DNA from 4 places in the Sulfitobacter sp. TCYB15 genome. Region 4 is predicted to be linked to each of the others. Evidence: riboswitches for the same ligand, from Rfam matches in the RefSeq annotation. Region 4 holds a riboswitch; each other region holds the start of a gene.

Region 1 (4,208 bases), 430 kb from region 4:
CGCAGCGGACCGATATGGTCCAGATTACGCTTGCACCATATTGCGAATGGGTCTAATCACCCGCCCACAGTGCTGGAGTAGCTCAGTGGTAGAGCGCGTCATTGGTAATGACGAGGTCGGGAGTTCAATCCTCCCCTTCAGCACCAGATCCCCCCTTTAAACATATCGCTTTGCCCTGATGCCTTATTTATCTGGCGTTGCGGTTTTGGCATGTGCCATGGATGCGCCTGAAGTCGTCGCAGCGCCCCCTGCCCCGAAACATCCCGAATCACGATGGCATAAGAAAACCCCGACCACTTGCGCCGCCGGGGTTTTGATTTTCACGTGAAGCAATTTAGCCGCGATATGTCAGACCGGCAAACAGACGGCCCTGATCGCGGTGGCGGCCCCCGTGGACCGACCCTGCAAAGGATGCCACACCGGCAATCAGCGACGCGGCGGCCAGCACAAAGGCGGTCAGGATACCGGCGTTACGCGCGGTTTGCGCAGCTTCAACCGCTGCTTCTTTCGCCTCTGCTGCGGCCTGTTCAGCCTCGGCCTTGGCAGCGGCTACAGCGTCTTCGACTTCCTGACGCGCTTCCTGCGCTTGGGTCACGATCTGGTCCACACGCTCTTTCGCCTGAGCTTGGGTCAGATCGGTGCGTGCGGCAACAGCGCCGGCAAGATAGGTCCGGTCTTCCTCGCTCACCTCACCCGTGCGGTAGATATTCGCGACGATGCTGGCGGTCTGCTCTGCCAATTGCTCGGGATCGGCTGTCAACGGGTCGACCTGATTGGGGCGCAAAAGCTGGTTCGACAGGTAATCGGTCGGATCATTCTTGGCCTCATCCGGGATTGCAGCACCCGCCGCATCGGCCAGTCCGGAGGCAGCACCTCCCACGGCAGAGCCCGCAGCTTCGACGACCGTACCAGCTGCTTTGCCTGCACCCGCAGCAACATTGCCCGCGGTATTGGCTGCAAAGCTCAGCGCGCTGGATAGCATCACGGCGGTGATCACAGAGCCGAGGCCCCAAACAACCAGACCGTTGATCCCGTCACGTGAAGTGACTTCATCATCCGTAGCGCTTTCGACGCGGCGGCGCATGCGGCCCGCGATATAACCACCGGCCAGATAGGAGGCGACCAGCGTGATCACCATCCACAGCGCGGTCACAACCAGTTCAAGCGTCGATGAATTGTCGGTTCCGTCCAGCGTGATCGACGACAGGCCAAGTGCCGCGCCGAAGGTGGTCAGCAAAAGGCCGATTGCCACAGCGACAACGGTGCCCGCGAAAATTGCGGGCCAGTCGACATAGGATCCATCGGCAGTTTTTTCAGTGAGTGTCGTGTTCATGTAAATGCCTCCCCGGCGTTTGATTACGCCAAGCCGACCAGCGACAGCACCGCCATAACCACGACCACAAGACCAACGAGATAAATGATACCGCCCATTTTGAATACTTCCTCTTTGCGTGCCAGACGCGGGATGCACTGGCTTCACAAAGGCAACGTCAGGGAACCGGCATAGTTCCGCTGACCGCGCAAATTACCCGTACTGCGGGAGATGACAAGGTGAGCGGGACGGGCAGTGACTACAGGTCGCCCTGCCACGTACCGTCAAAGATCATCTCGTCCACGGGGAGCCGCTTGCTCCAGCCTTTCACCTCAAGTTCGGGCGTCTGGTAAAGCTCGTCCACGTGACCCAGACAGAGGTAGCCGACGATCTCTATCCGGTCGGGGATCTTCAGCAGGTCACGCAGATCGGCATCGCGGAACACGCTGACCCAGCCCATCCCGATGCCCTCGGCGCGGGCGGCAAGCCAGAGGTTCTGGATCGCGCAGACGGTGCTATAAAGATCCATGCTTTGATTATGGGTGCGCCCCAGCACGACCTTACCGCCACGGCTGCGGTCACAGGTCACGCAGATATTGACCGGTGCCTTGCGGATACCTTCGAGCTTCAGCGACCTGTAGCTTGTCTGGCGGTCGCCCTCGAACATCTGCGCGGCTTCCTCGTTGGCGCGGTTGAAGGCTTGCCAGACCTGATCGCGTGCGGCCTGATCGCGGATGACGATGAAATTCCACGGCTGTGACAACCCGACTGACGGTGCGTGATGCGCGGCGGTCAGTATGCGGTGCAACACGTCCTCGGCCACTGGATCGGGTAAAAACTGATCACGTACATCGCGGCGGGTGAAGATCGCCTTGTAGACGGCGTCGCGTTCAGCATCTGAAAAAGGCGCGGCGGGTGCCAGCGCAGAGGGTATCGGCATTGTTCAGTCCCCAACAATACGTTTATGCGCCAATCCCGCTGTCCATGCGGGGCAAGCTGTACTGTCTGGCCGGTCTTCTGACTTAGGGTCGTCTGGTCCGCGCGCCTTCCCGGAATAGTCCAGTGGCCTATGCGCAAACCATCCCCATTACAGCGTTGGGCACGTGCCGGAGTTTCACCAGCTTCCCGATTCTTCCGCGAGGCGGACACCAGACCCGGACATTGGGCCACGGCTGTCCGCCCGGAACAAGCCCTAACGCGGGGGTCAACCGCGTTTGGTTGCGAAAATCTTCTTCATTACGGCGTCGAACTCGTTCCACGAGATGACGGCCTTGTTGCCTGCATAGCCGTGATAATAGGATCGCCCGTTAGAGGTCGGGAAACCGGCCCAGATACGTGCAAGGTTTTCCATAAAGCGGTGGCGGCTGATCTTGCCTTTCTTGAAGGCGTTAAACCCCGCGTCGACCAAAAGGATATCCGCCAGCCCGTCCTGAACCGCCGAGGTAAAGCGGTCATTCTTGCTCAGGCCCGCCTGTCGCACCAGACTGCGCAGCGTGGATGGAATGAACTGGTATCGACCGATGGCATGCGGTTGGCCCGGCGTGCGGTCGATCCAGCGGTAGATCTCGCCGATGGTCATTTGCGTCGGACGCTGTGGCGGCAGCCGTTTGGCCCCGTATTGCACGGCGTCATAACCCTTTGGGCCCGCCTCGGCCCAAGCGATGAGGCTTTTGAGGTCCGCGGCAGTGCTGACCCCGCTGAGCTCTTGGAAAGACCGGCTGCGGCTGCTCACGGTTTTGGACCGGACCTGCGCTTTGGGCTGGGTCTTATGGCGCAGCTTGATCTGGCCCTGCCCTGCGGATTGCATGACGTTGAACGAGATGTCGCTTTGCATGGCAGAGCGCGCACCGGACAGGCTGAACCCTTCGGCGCTGACAGTGGTAGCGGCCAGAAGTGCCGCGGTTGCGATAATTGGTAGTGTGCAAGTAACTTTCATATCATCCCCCATGATGAAAAAATTTGTCATGGGACCATGGTGACCGCAGACGCCCGCGCTTTCATTTGCGCAAGCAGGTGGGTCGGGGCCATGGACGGATAGGACGGCATATCTTTTGGGATAGGGCGCTATCCCGCGGTGCGGTTGCCCCCTCCGTTCAGACGGGCTTGGGCAGTGTGGCACGCGGATCCGCCCCGGTGTTTCACCCGAATCCAAAGAGGGGATTCGCGGTAAACCACGGAAAAAACGCATAGCCCGCGACCCGCAAACGGGGCGTCAAGCCCGCATCCGGGGGCTAAGCCATGATATTCATTTACTTAATTCCCGCGCAGCGGTGGTCGTTTTGTCGGAGTTGCGCTATGATTAGTCGCAAATACATAAAATGGAGAGCATCTAATGACAGATGAAACGTCGCCGGGTATCCCGACACCCGACGGGGCCGCTGCCGTAATCGACACGGATTACGAGATCGGCCAAGACAACAAAGAAGGCAGCGTGGGGCCCTTCGGCTTCGACATTCACAACCCGGTCTTCGCGATCTCGGGTGTGTGTATTGTTGCCTTTGTATTCTATACACTCGCGCTGCCCGAACAGTCTGGCGCGCTGTTCACATGGCTGTTTTCGTCGGTGACAAAGGGCTTTGACTGGTTCTTTATCTCTGCCGGCAACATCTTTGTGCTGTTCTGCCTGTTCCTGATCGTCACGCCTTTGGGCCGTGTGCGTCTTGGCGGGGCCGAAGCAAGCCCCGACTACACCTACCTTGGATGGTTCTCGATGCTGTTCGCGGCGGGCATGGGCATCGGTCTGATGTTCTATGGCGTCTCTGAACCGCTATCGCATTTCTCGAGCTCCATGGGTGGCACTGCTGTTGGCGAAGACGGCCTGCGCACCGATTGGGCACCTTTGGGCGCGGCCGCGGGCGATCAGGCCGAAGCGGTGCGTCTGGGTATGGCGGCCACG
Region 2 (4,208 bases), 1.5 Mb from region 4:
CAACGAAAGGAGACGTCTATGAACATCGGTGACGTGTCGAAAAGCGCAGGTCTGCCTGCCAAGACCATCCGCTACTACGAAGACATCGGTCTGATCACGCCCGCGCGTGACACCAACGGGTATCGCAGCTTTTGCGACAGCGACGTGCACAAGCTGACGTTTCTGGGCCGTGCGCGGGCCTTGGGCTTCACGATCGAGAATTGCCGCGACCTGCTGGCGCTTTGGGATGATCAGGATCGCGCCAGCGCCGATGTCCGTGCCATCGCCCAGCAACATTTGGCGCAGATCGAAAGCAAGATCGCGGACCTGCAAGATATTCGTCAGACCTTGACCCATCTGGTGCATGAATGCGCTGGCGATGACCGCCCCGACTGCCCGATCTTGCAACGGCTCGAAAAGCTGTAGTGCGCGTGTCTACCGGCGCAGCAGGTAGATATCCATGATCCAGCCATGGGCGGCGCGGGCCTCTGCCCGTGTTGCGATGATGCGGTCGCAGACCTGATCCAGCGGGCCTGCGATGCGACGCTCGTTCGGCATGCCGGCATAGGCGGTCCACCAGATGTGTATGTCGCTGTGCTGCCGCAACACCTCGAAGGCGCAGGTGCCGTCCAGCATGACGGCAATCGTATCCACACCCTGCGGCCAACCATGATCGCGCAGCTGCCGTCCGGTGGTGATCGTGACGGGATTGCCGATGGTGTTCAGCGGGATCGCATGGCCCGCCGTCAGTACCTGAAGCGAGGTAATCCCCGGCACGACATCGACGGTGAGTGTGACGACCTTTTGCAACCGCTCCGCAATGCGCAGGGTGCTGTCATACAGCGATGGATCCCCCCAAACGAGAAAGCCGACACGGCCGCCTTGGGGCAGGGTGCGCTGCATCTCGGCCAGCCAGACCTGTGCAATGGCATCATGCCAATCGTGGACGCCCGCGTGATAATCAGGGTTGGCGGCGTCGCGTTTGGGCAGGGTGAATTCGTGAATTTCAGGCCCGTCCGACCGCAGCACCTGGGCGCAAATCTCGTGCCGCAGGCCAGCCAGATCATCCTTGCCCGCGCCCTTGGACGGGATCAGGATCACATCGCAGGCATTCAGCGCGTCGATGGCTTGTAATGTCAGGTGTTTGGGATTGCCGGACCCGATGCCGATCAGTGAAAGCGTAAACATCTTGAGGCTCCGGCAGGGGGTGACGCGGCCCGCAGAGTAGGGGGCCGCGTCGGGTCTTGGATTATTCAGCGGCAGTCTGTGTCAGACGTTTGGTGAACAGCGCGCTGCCTGCGAAATCGCGCAGGGTTTTCGCGGCGGCGAGCACGGCCAGATCCACCAGCGGCTCGATCAGGATGACCATCATATAGGCCCCGCCAAAGCTGGCTACAGCGGCGATGTTGCTGGCGGCAAAGCCCTGACCGTAGATGGCCCAGAACGCCACCCAGCCCACAACGCCCGCCTGAAACGCGGTCGACAGCTTGAGCGCTTGAACATAGGTCAGATCAACATAGGCGGTGTTGGGCGCAATGATGCGTTTGGCCAGCGCCGAGACCATGAACAAGGGCACCAGCAGCGTGGTGACGTTCATCGTGTATTGCGGCAGGTCGATGGGGGCAAAGAACACGCCCTGCGCCAGCAGACCAAGCGCCAGACCGGCAGCCGCAGGGGCCACGCCGAACAGCAGGAACAGGGTCGACCCTAGGATCAGGTGCACTTCGCTCACGCCCACGGGGAAATGCGGGAAGACCTGAAAAAAGACAAAGGTCAGCGCGGTGGCCACCATGGCCCCGCCAGCAAAAGGCACGACGCCTTTCTCACGGACAGAGTCCATTGCGGTTTTCGCGGTATAGGCCGCAGCACCGGCGGCGGTGCCATAGGACAGGACCAGCTTGGCGCCGGTCACGACTTCGGGTTCGATATGCATATTCAGGTCTCCTTACCGTCTTCCCCGACGGCATAATGTGAAAGCCGCCCCGGGGGGGCAGCCAGTTGGATCGGGGATCATCCCCATGACGGCAGGTCTCCTGACTTTGTGCGTCCATGCGTGCCGCGCCTTCCCAGGCGGTCTGGCCCAGTGGCAATGCGGGTTGCTCTTCACTTACAGGTGCGGGGGCAGTTCCGGATTTGGCACCTTTGCTTTGGCACCGCACCGTATTCCCTTTTCACCCCGATTGCCCGAAGGCGCACGGGGAACCGTCCGGAATAGGTGGTCATTTTCGGGCCGGTTTTGTCAAGTCATCTATTCGGTCAAAGGCCCGTAAAGGATCAGCGCAGGCGCTGACGTTGCGGGATCTAGCGGCAGATGGGCAAGGCTTTCCACGGTGTGGCGGCTCAGCTTTTGATCGGGGGTCGATACCGCCTCTGCCAGCAGGGCAGGGGTCGAGGGGGGCAAGCCCGCCTCGATCAGCCGCGCGGCGAAATCCGCAAAGGTGCGCCGCCCCATGTAGACGACCGTGGTCGCCGTAGGGTCGGCCAGCGCCGCCATATTCAGATCTTCGGGCAAGGCACCCGATTCGCCGTGGCCGGTGATGAATTGCACCCGCCGCGCGGTCAGCCGCCGGGTCAGCGGGATCATCGCCGCCGCCGCCGCCGAAGACGCCGCCGTGACGCCGGGGATGATCTCGAAGGCGACGCCTGCCGCTTTCAGCGCGGTCAGCTCTTCTTCAAGCCGGCCAAACACGCCCGCGTCCCCGCTTTTGAGCCGCACCACCCGCGCGCCGGTCAATGCGTGTTCGACCAGCAGGCGGCTCACGTGATCCTGCTTCGGAGACAGCCGTCCGGCGCGTTTGCCCACCCCGATCAGATCCGCCTCGGGCGAGACATGTTCAAGGATAGGACCCGCCGACAGATCGTCGAACAGCACGACTTCGGCCTCTTGCAACCGCTTTACCGCCTTCACGGTCAGCAGTTCAGGATCACCTGGACCGGAGGATACGAAAGAGACAAAACCGCTCATGACGCCCCCGCAATCAGGTGAAAGAACGTGCCGGTGGCATGGCCGCGGCGCGAGCCTGTCTCGGGCACTTCGGCCCCATTGGCATCGACCACCCGCGCCAGCGGCGTATCTGGTTGCGACAGGATCGTAGAATAGTGGAATTCATGCCCGCGCAACCGCGCGCCCGCGTCATAGCCGGGGCCGGGTTCGTTCAGCGTGGCAAGCCGGTAGCCCAGATGCATCTTGCGCTTCTCATAGCTGGTTTCCAGCCCCAGCAGCCCCGCCATCTGGTGCCGCACGCCTTCCTTGTCGACCAACCCGGCCCCCATCGCCATATAGCCCCCGCATTCCCCATGCACCGGGCGCGTCGTGGCGAACTGTTGCAGGCTGTCGCGGAACTGCGCGGCAGCGGCAAGGCGTCCGGCATGCAGCTCGGGATAGCCACCGGGCAGCCAGCAGATGTCGGCGCTGTCGTCCGGTGCCTCATCCGCCAGCGGCGAGAAGGGCAACACCTGCGCACCCGCGGCGATCCAGTGGTCCAGCAAATGCGGATAGATGAACGAAAACGCGGCGTCCTTGGCCAAAGCGATCCGTTGACCGGGGGGCGGGGGCAACACATCTGGCCCGTCGGGGATACTGCGCCCTTGGGCGGCAGAGACGATCAGATCAAGATCGATATGCTGCGCGATGAAGTCACCTGCCGCATCCAGCAGCTTCATCAGCTCGGGCTGTTCCTCGGCCTGCACCAGACCCAAGTGACGTTCCGGCAGCGTGACCGATCCCTGTCGGGGCAGCGCGCCCAGAACGGGGATGCCGACCTGCTCCATCCCCAGACGCAGCAGCGCCTCGTGGCGGGGGCTGGCGACCTTGTTCAGCACCACACCCGCGACATGCACATCCGGGCGCATCGTCTTGAACCCAAGGGCGGTGGCCGCAGCCGATTGCGCCTGACCCGATACATCCAGCAGCAACACCACCGGCCAGCCCGTCATGGCAGAGATATCCGCGCTCGCCCCGTTCGAGGTTTCCCCCGGTTGCGCCACACCATCGAACAGCCCCATTGACCCTTCGATCAGGGCCAGATCGCCGCCATGGGCGGTGCCGATCAGATTGCACAACACGCCCGAGCCCATGGCCCAGCTATCGATATTATAGGACGACCGCCCGCAGGCCGCGCGGTGGAAACCGGGGTCGATGTAATCCGGCCCGCTCTTGAACGGGCGCACGTCGACGCCGCGACGGCTGAGCGCGTTGAGCAGGCCCAGCATCAAGGTGGTCTTGCCCG
Region 3 (4,208 bases), 1.5 Mb from region 4:
GTACCATTTTTCGACGATCAGGCCGGTGACAAAAGCCGCCACGGGGAAGCCGATCAGGAAGCCCGAGGACGGCAGCATGAAGGCACCCAGCCCCCCGTTGCCACCGGCCAGAAGCGGCAGCCCCAAAGCGACCAGCAGCAAGAAGAGCAGCACGGCCAGCGCGCCGCGTTTGGCCCCCAGCACGGTCCCGCAAAGCATGATGCCCAAGCTTTGCGCCGTGATCGGCACGCCAAAGCCAAGCGAGAATTTCGGGATCAACGCAAGTGCTGCAATCAGGGCAGCGAACAGCGCAACGAGGGTCAGGTTACGTTCCATAACAAAGGGTCCTTTGCGTAAATTTGACGGCATGTATCCCCGCGATCACAAAATTAAGCAAGCGTCGTGATCGTGACCAAAGGTCAGCGCGGGTGTTATGCAACCGGTGCGGCACAGGCCAGCAGGGCGGACACGTCCAGATGGGTTTCCATATGGTCGGCCAGCGCGTCGAGCGTATCTTCCACGGTCTGACTGTAGGAGGTCGGCCCTGCCCCCAGCCCCAGTTGCGCCAACCAGGCACTGCGGAAACTATCGTTGGTAAAGAGCCCGTGCAGATAGGTGCCGGTGATCTTGCCATCGCGCGACCCTGCCCCGTCGGGGGTGCCGTTGATATGCGCAAAGGGCGTGGCGCAATCGGCCCCCACCGTCTGACCGATGTGGATTTCATAGCCGTCGATCTGCGTGCCCGTGGCGGCATGGTCGGCGGTGACGCGGGTCAGGGTCTTGTCCGGGGCCATGCGGGTTTCGACATCCAGCAGGCCCAGCCCCTCTTCGCGGCCCGCGGGGCCCTCGAAGCCCTGCGGATCCTCGATAAACCGTCCCAGCATCTGGTAGCCGCCGCAAATTCCCAGCACCGCGCCGCCGCGCCGCACATGAGCATAAAGGTCGATGTCCCAGCCTTGGGCGCGCAGAAAAGCCAGATCGCCGCGGGTGGATTTCGTGCCCGGCAGGATCACCAGATCGGCGTCCGCGGGCAGCGGCGTGCCGGGGGGGACCATGGTCAGCCGCACCGACGGCTCCGCCGCCAGCGGGTCGAGGTCGTCGAAGTTCGAGATGCGCGAGAGCATGGGGCAGACGATGTGGAACCCGCCGTCGGAGGGGGCGCGCGACAGGTCCACCGCGTCTTCGGCGGGCAGCAGATGCGCGTTGGCAAACCACGGCAATGTGCCGAACCCCGTCCAGCCGGTGCGGCGTTCAATCTCGCGGTAGCCGTCGTCAAAAAGGCTGACATCGCCGCGGAACTTGTTGACTAGAAAGCCGGTGATCATCGCCGCGTCTTCCGGGTCCATTACCACTTGGGTGCCCACGATCTGGGCGATGACGCCGCCACGGTTGATGTCTCCGGCCAAAACAACGGGTACACCTGCGGCGCGGGCAAAGCCCATATTGGCAAGGTCGTTCTGGCGTAGGTTTACCTCTGCCGGGCTGCCGGCGCCTTCGACGATGATCAGATCGGCGCTTTGCCCGAGGATTCCGAAGCTTTGAAGCACGGGGGTCATCAGCCCTGCGCGGGCCTTGCTGAAGTCACGCGCTTGCAGGGTGCTATGGCGCTGCCCTTGCACGATCACCTGCGATCCGCTGTCGGTTTCGGGCTTCAGCAGGATGGGGTTCATATGCACCGACAGGGGCCGCCCGCAGGCGATCGCTTGCAGAGCTTGGGCGCGGCCGATCTCTCCGCCGTCCTCGGTGACGGCGGCGTTGTTCGACATGTTCTGCGGCTTGAACGGCGCGACGGAAAGCCCCCGACGCGTCGCCGCGCGGCACAGGCCCGCCACCAGCATGGATTTCCCCACATTCGATCCGGTGCCCTGGATCATGATGGCGCGGGTGGGCATGGCGGGACCTCGTGTTTTTTGTGCAGCCCTTGGTGTCAGCCTGCGGTGATCCCGTCAAGCATCCGCGCGCGGCCCTGCGCATTGGTCGCCCGCGGGAAAATCGGCGCAAAGCGGGTTTGGCCCCTGCGTTATGACAGGCGCAGCTTGACAGGGGCGGGCAAATGACCAATGCAGGGCGTATGTTGGTTCCTGTCCTAGACAGGCGAAGAGGGAACGCGATACGCATTGATCCAGCCTTGGGTCAGCGCCAAGCGCAGCCGCCCCCGCGACCGTGACCGGAGAGAACTTTCAACCACTGGCCCGCAGGCTGGGAAGGTGAAGGTTCGCAAGGCAAGCTGCCTTAGATCCGCAAGCCGGGAGACCTGCCAGCATAGTTTGTAACGGGCGAACGGGGTGTTTCGCGACTGGCCTAGAACGCTGTTCGCATGTCGTTCGCTGCTGGCGATCCCCCTTGGCCCATCGACGTATGAGGCAAGATATGACCACCACGGATCAACCGGTCACCGTCACCATCTGCACCACCTGTCGCGCAGGTCAGATCACCGCCGAGGACGCGCCGCGCCCCGGGCAACAGCTGTTTGACGCGCTGTCGGGGCATCTGCCCGACGGTGTGCAGCTGCGCGGAGCCGAATGTCTGTCGGCCTGTTCGCGGGGCTGTTCGATGGTCCTGTCGGGTGGCCCGTCGCGCTGGACCTATGTGTACGGCGATCTCGACACGGACGCGCATTTGTCCGATATCGTGAAGGGCGTCTCTGCCTATGCCCAGACCTCTGATGGCGTGGTGCCCTGGCGCGAACGCCCCGTGGTCTTCCGCAAACAATCCATCGCCCGCATTCCCCCACAGGAGCCTACCGAATGACCAACCTTACCAAAATCCCCGTTACCGTGATCACCGGCTTTCTGGGCGCTGGCAAAACCACCTTTATCCGTCACCTGATGGAGAACGCGGGCTCCAAGCGTCTGGCCGTGCTGGTCAATGAATTCGGCACTGCCGGTGTGGATGGCGACATCCTGAAATCCTGCGCGATTGACAATTGCCCCGCCGAGAACATCGTCGAGCTGGCAAACGGCTGTATCTGCTGCACCGTGGCCGATGACTTCATCCCCACCATCGAAGCGCTGATGGCCCTGCCTGAAACGCCTGATCATATCCTGATCGAGACGTCGGGGCTAGCGCTGCCAAAGCCCTTGCTCAAGGCGTTTGACTGGCCAGCGATCCGGTCGCGCATCACCGTGGACGGCGTGATTACGCTGGCCGATGCCGAAGCCGTGGTCAGCGGGCAGTTCGCCCCCGATCTGGAGGCCGTGGCCGCGCAACGCGATGCTGACGACAGTCTGGACCACGAAACGCCTTTGTCCGAGGTGTTTGAAGACCAGATCGCCTGCGCCGACATCGTGCTGCTGTCCAAGGCCGATCTGGCAGGCCCCGACGGCGTCGAGGCCGCGCGCAAGGTGATCGAGGCGCATGCGCCGCGCAAGCTGCCGATCATTCCGATGACCGAAGGCGTGATCGACCCCCGCGTTGTGCTGGGTCTGGAAGCCGCCGCCGAAGATGACATCGACGCGCGCCCCAGCCACCACGACGGGCATGACGATCACGAACATGACGACTTTGAAAGCGTGGTGATCGACATGGGCGAAGTCGCCGATGTCGCCACGCTTGAGGCCGCCGTGTTGCGCTTGGCGCGCGAGCAGAAAATCCTGCGCGTCAAAGGCTATATCGCGGTGCAGGACAAACCGATGCGTCTGCTGGTGCAGGCCGTGGGCGAGCGTGTGCGCAGCCAGTTCGACCGCCCTTGGGGGGACATGCCGCGCCGCAGCCAGCTGGTTGTGATCGCGGAGCATGATCACGTGAACGAAGCCGCGATCCGCGCGGTGCTGGAGGGCTAAGCCGCCATGCATGTCGTCTTTCGCGAAAGCCACGGACTGGACCAAAGCGATCTGCCCCAAGACCTGGGGCAGACGCCGGCGGATCTGGTGGTGCTGTCCTTTTCGGACAGTGATCTGGGGGCTTTCGCGGCAGGCTGGCATCGTGCGGAAGGGGGCTTGCCGTCGTTGCGGCTGGCCAATCTGGTCGCGCTGAAACATCCGTTGTCGGTCGATACCTATGCCGAACAGACCCTTGCGGGGGCCAAGGCGGTATTGGTGCGGCTGATCGGGGGGGAAAGCTATTGGCCTTACGGGCTGGCGACCTTGCAGGATATGGCGCGCAAACAGCAGATCGCGCTGGCGGTGCTGCCTGCGGACGGGCAACCCGACCCGCGGCTCGACGCGCTGTCGACGCTGCCGCATTCGACGTTAAGACGCTTGCAACATCTGTGCGATACGGGCGGCGCG
Region 4 (4,208 bases):
CACGCCCGACATATTCCCCAAAAGCCAGAACATGATGGCACGGGCCTGTTCGGCATTGGCCGATTTCGTGATCATCAGCGCGGTCAGAGCGTTGAACATCTGGCTGCCCGCAATACCGGCCAGCACGATCACGCCCGCGGCTTGCAGACCCACACCGCCCCCTGCCGCCTGCGCCAGCAAGGCGACAAAGGCAAAGGCCACCAGCGCCCCGCTGAACGCACCGATAGACAGCGAGATGGCACCACCCCCCAGCCCGAGGATGGTCACCGCCACAGCACCCGTGGACGCCCCCGCGGAGATGCCCAGCAGATAGGGATCCGCCAGCGCATTGCGCAGCAGTGCTTGCAACACGACGCCCGACAGCGCCAGACCGGCGCCACAGCACATCGCCACCACGGCCCGCGCCATGCGGTAGTTCCACACGATGCCCTCGTCGATCTTGTCCACCGCATAGCCCGCGTTCAGCGCCTTGTTGGCCAGCACCTTCAGCACCACCAGCGGCGGGATAGAGACCTCGCCGATGGCCGCACCAAACAGCAATGCGGCCAGCAGCACCGGCGGGATGATCACCCACCAGTGCCACTGCGGCCTGCGCATCACAGAGCGGTCGATTGCGGTCATTTGGCTAGATCGAAACCGGACAGCGCGTCAGCCATCGTTTCCAGCGCATAGATCGCACGCACGGTCGGGTCCATCGCATGGGCGTCCATGGTGATGATGCGGCCCTCTTTCACCGCGGTCATCTCGCGGGCGACGGGGTCGTTCATCAGGAAGGTGCGTTTTTTCTCGATGTCATCCGCGGGGAAGCGGCGACGGTCCATTTTGGCGAGCACGATGAAGGTCGGGTCGGATTTCGCCAGAGTCTCCCATCCGACCAGCGGCCATTCCTCGGCCGAGGTCACGACGTTTTCGACGCCAAGCTTGTCCATCATATAGGCGGGCACACCCTGTTGACCTGCCACATAAGGGTCCGCCGCCATCTCGGACGACGAGAACCAGAACAGCGCCGAGGTGCCTTGGGGCAGGTTCAGCGATTTGGCTTTCTCGACCGCCTTTGCCTCGCGCGATTGCAGGTCTGCCAGCAGCGTGGCACCGGCGTCTTGCGCGTTGTAGATACGGGCGAGCTCTTCGATGCTGGTATACAGCTGCTGGGTCGTGAACAGTTCAGATCGCGTGCCGTCCGCGCCGACAGAGTTATCCTTGGCCGCGCAATCGGTGGGCATCACATAGGTCGGCACGCCCACCTCGTGAAAGCTGTCGCGGGTGCCGACCATACCTTCGGGGCCGACATGCCATTCATACATAACGGTGACCAGATCGGGGCGTTTGCCCAACACGCTTTCAAAGCTGGGGTCGTTGTCCGCCAGCCGTTCAATCGCATCGTTTGTCTCTTTGAACTCTGGCAAAACGGGGCTGAACCAGACAGAGGTTCCCGCGATCCGGTCCTGCTGGCCCAGCAGATACAGGATCTCTGTCGTGGATTGCCCGATGGTCACAGTGGTCTGGGGGGCCGCGTCAAAGCTGAGCGTATGGCCGCAGTTGTCGATGGTCAGCGGATAGTCTGTCTCTGCGCCAAGCGCGGTGCTGCCCGCAAGGCTCGCAATCAGGGTCAGGCTGGAAAAAACTGGTTTCATATCAAGGGCTCCGGTTGGTCCGATGCCGGGGTCTTTGAATAGAAAGAGAAGGGGCCAGCCAAATGGCGCGCGGGCGCATTTTGGTCTGCGCGTGTGGTAAGATCCGGTCCCATCATCATCCTCTCCCGAGCAACCCCGCCCGGTGTTTCAGGTTCAGTGTCGGCAGGTCTCCTGACTGACGGATCGCGGCTGTCCCCGCCTTCCCGGACCTTGAGGCCCAGTGGCATGATGGAGGTAGCTCACCGTCTACAGTTGCGGGGGCAGTTCCGGTTCATCCACACCAAAGCGCGGATGGCGAATTCCCTATTATTTCCCGAAGGAAACCGACCCGGTTTCGATGACAGTTGTCCGCCCACCCGTCAAGTTGCGTTTTTGCGGTCGTCATCGCGGGACAAAGGCAAATAACGCAGGCCACGGTTCCGCAGAACGGGCGAGAGGCAAATAACAAAGGGATGGAAAACCAAGTGGCAGCCCGTAGGGGAGTCGAACCCCTCTTTTCAGGTTGAAAACCTGACGTCCTAACCGATAGACGAACGGGCCACTTAACTTGTGAGCGCTTCTTTAGGCAAAGCCATCGGCGGGCGCAAGTGCAAGCCGCATGAGAAAGCGGGGAAATACGGCAAAAAAATCACAGATTTTAATGCCGTACTTCAAGGGGCGTATGGCGAGGGGGGATCGTCGCGTGAAACGCGCGCTGCGCTCGGGATGCGGGCGCGCGTTTCCCTTAGATTTCCCAGTGAAGACCCGTCGCTTTTTCGGAGACGGTCCAGAGTTTCTCCATCACGGGTTTGTCGTAGGCATGAGGGTTCAGCGTGCCTTTGCCAACGGGCCCTCCGGTTTGCAGCCATCCGGTCGGGCCATAAAGCGCGCGCTGTGCCAACCCGTCTTCGGTCGCGCACATGACCTCGGGATACGCGCCTTTTTCGGCGGATTGCACCATTGGCGTCTTGCTCATCATCCACCAGGTGACCCGTGTGAAAAGCCCGCCGCTTGTGCTGATCAGCGAGGTCGCCGACGCGCCGGGGTGGCAGACGTACACTTCAACGCGGCTGTCGGTGGCTTTCTGCCGGTCCTGAAGCTCATAGGCAAACATCATCTGCGCCAGCTTGCTTTGGCTGTAGACCGCGTTGGCGCTATAGTTCTTGTCCCAGTTCATGTCGTCGAACTGTATCGTCTTGATCCCCATGTTGTACCCGAGGCTGGACACCACAACGATCCGGCCCGCACTTTCCTGAATGCGATCAAACAGCATCCCGCACAGCAGGAAGTGTCCGTAGTGGTTGGTGCCAAGCTGGCTTTCGAACCCGTCAACGGTCAGTTGCTGTGTCGGCACCTGTGCGATGGCTGCGTTGCAGATCAGCGCGTCAATCCGGGGAACGGTGCGTTGTACCTCCTCCGCCGCGGCGCGCACGCTGGCCAGATCTGACAGATCCATCCGCACAAAGCTCACCTCGGCGTTGGGACCGAACGTGTCCTTGAGCGTTTTGACCGCGGCGATGGATTTGTCGGCGTTGCGGTTCAGCATGACGACTTTTGCCCCCTTGGACAGCAGGATGCGCGTGGCCTGAAAGCCCGCACCGGCCGTCGTGCCGGTGATGAGATATGTTTTCCCCTTGAGCGATCCAAGGCGATCAGGTGTCCAGCCTTTGGGTCCGAAAGTCGTGTCCTTCATCGTCATGTTCCTTTTCGATGTCAGCGCGGCAGCGATGCGCGCTGTGTTTGGTGTTGAAGGGTAAATAGCTCTCGGTTGGCTCTCAAAACAGGCGAGATCGTCGCGAATACTTGCCTGATTGTATCACGCGCTTGCGAAAAGCGGATGTGACGCAGTAGATTGCCCTCATGAGCAAAGACCAGATCAGACAGCTAATCCGAAACAACGCGACCCAAGAGGGGCTGACGGGAACCGGCATTGACGGGGTGCGCCTGTTTCGGGCCACGCAGGCGATTCCTTGCGTGCCGGCGGTCTATGAACCCAGCGTTATTGCTATCGTCAGCGGCGCGAAAGAGGCCGTGCTGGACGGGCAGAGGTACATTTATGACGACAGCCGATATATGTGCTGCCCGATGTCGATGCCGGTGAAGGCGGGCACGCCGACCGCCTCTGCCGAAAGCCCGCTCTACGGGGTTATCATTTCGCTCGATAAGCGGATGATGACAGAACTGTCGATGGAGATGGAAAATACCGGCAATGTGATTCCCGAGGTCAAAGGCGGTTTGCGCGCGCAGGGGATCAGGCTGGCCGCTTGGGATGATGCCTTTGCCGACGCGCTGCTGCGTTTGCTGCAATTGGGTGGCAATCCGGCGGATACGGCGATCCTTGGCGAGGCACGGCTGCGCGAGCTTTACTACGCGATCCTGAAGGGGGAGGCAGGGCGTTTTGCCAGACAGGCCTTCGGCGCGGGCAATGCGATCGCACGGTCGATCGCGCATGTATCCTCTCACCTGGACGCGCCGATCTCTATTGATGATATGGCGTCCCGCGCCGGGATGAGCCGCGCCGCCTTTCACCGCAAGTTCAAGCAGGTGACGACGATGGCCCCGATCCAGTTTGTCAAATCCATGCGGCTCAACAAT

What was found. Region 4 has a riboswitch for cobalamin ahead of ABM428_RS07025 (ABC transporter substrate-binding protein). Riboswitches for the same ligand answer to the same signal wherever they lie in the genome.
Region 1: linked by a shared signal. The riboswitch ahead of bluB (5,6-dimethylbenzimidazole synthase) and the one ahead of ABM428_RS07025 (ABC transporter substrate-binding protein) in region 4 are both predicted to bind cobalamin.
Region 2: linked by a shared signal. The riboswitch ahead of ABM428_RS14330 (energy-coupling factor ABC transporter permease) and the one ahead of ABM428_RS07025 (ABC transporter substrate-binding protein) in region 4 are both predicted to bind cobalamin.
Region 3: linked by a shared signal. The riboswitch ahead of ABM428_RS14265 (DUF1636 domain-containing protein) and the one ahead of ABM428_RS07025 (ABC transporter substrate-binding protein) in region 4 are both predicted to bind cobalamin.

What each region holds. Positions count from the first base shown of each region.
Region 1 covers NZ_CP159193.1:1,041,016-1,045,223, reverse strand. Annotated here, with positions in the region: tRNA gene ABM428_RS05040 (tRNA-Thr) at 72-146, shown strand; gene ABM428_RS05035 (hypothetical protein) at 335-1,333, opposite strand; gene bluB (5,6-dimethylbenzimidazole synthase) at 1,572-2,252, opposite strand; cobalamin riboswitch at 2,302-2,480, opposite strand; gene ABM428_RS05025 (hypothetical protein) at 2,517-3,278, opposite strand; gene ABM428_RS05020 (BCCT family transporter) at 3,645-4,208, shown strand, end outside.
Region 2 covers NZ_CP159193.1:2,945,996-2,950,203, reverse strand. Annotated here, with positions in the region: gene cueR (Cu(I)-responsive transcriptional regulator) at 19-405, shown strand; gene cobF (precorrin-6A synthase (deacetylating)) at 415-1,167, opposite strand; gene ABM428_RS14330 (energy-coupling factor ABC transporter permease) at 1,229-1,912, opposite strand; cobalamin riboswitch at 1,985-2,201, opposite strand; gene cobA (uroporphyrinogen-III C-methyltransferase) at 2,228-2,944, opposite strand; gene ABM428_RS14320 (cobyrinate a,c-diamide synthase) at 2,941-4,208, opposite strand, start outside.
Region 3 covers NZ_CP159193.1:2,932,634-2,936,841, forward strand. Annotated here, with positions in the region: gene ABM428_RS14255 (biotin transporter BioY) at 1-315, opposite strand, end outside; gene ABM428_RS14260 (cobyric acid synthase) at 411-1,871, opposite strand; cobalamin riboswitch at 2,038-2,256, shown strand; gene ABM428_RS14265 (DUF1636 domain-containing protein) at 2,350-2,730, shown strand; gene cobW (cobalamin biosynthesis protein CobW) at 2,727-3,761, shown strand; gene cobN (cobaltochelatase subunit CobN) at 3,768-4,208, shown strand, end outside.
Region 4 covers NZ_CP159193.1:1,469,220-1,473,427, forward strand. Annotated here, with positions in the region: gene ABM428_RS07020 (iron ABC transporter permease) at 1-597, opposite strand, end outside; gene ABM428_RS07025 (ABC transporter substrate-binding protein) at 618-1,634, opposite strand; cobalamin riboswitch at 1,778-1,977, opposite strand; tRNA gene ABM428_RS07030 (tRNA-Glu) at 2,100-2,174, opposite strand; gene ABM428_RS07035 (SDR family oxidoreductase) at 2,359-3,306, opposite strand; gene ABM428_RS07040 (AraC family transcriptional regulator) at 3,474-4,208, shown strand, end outside.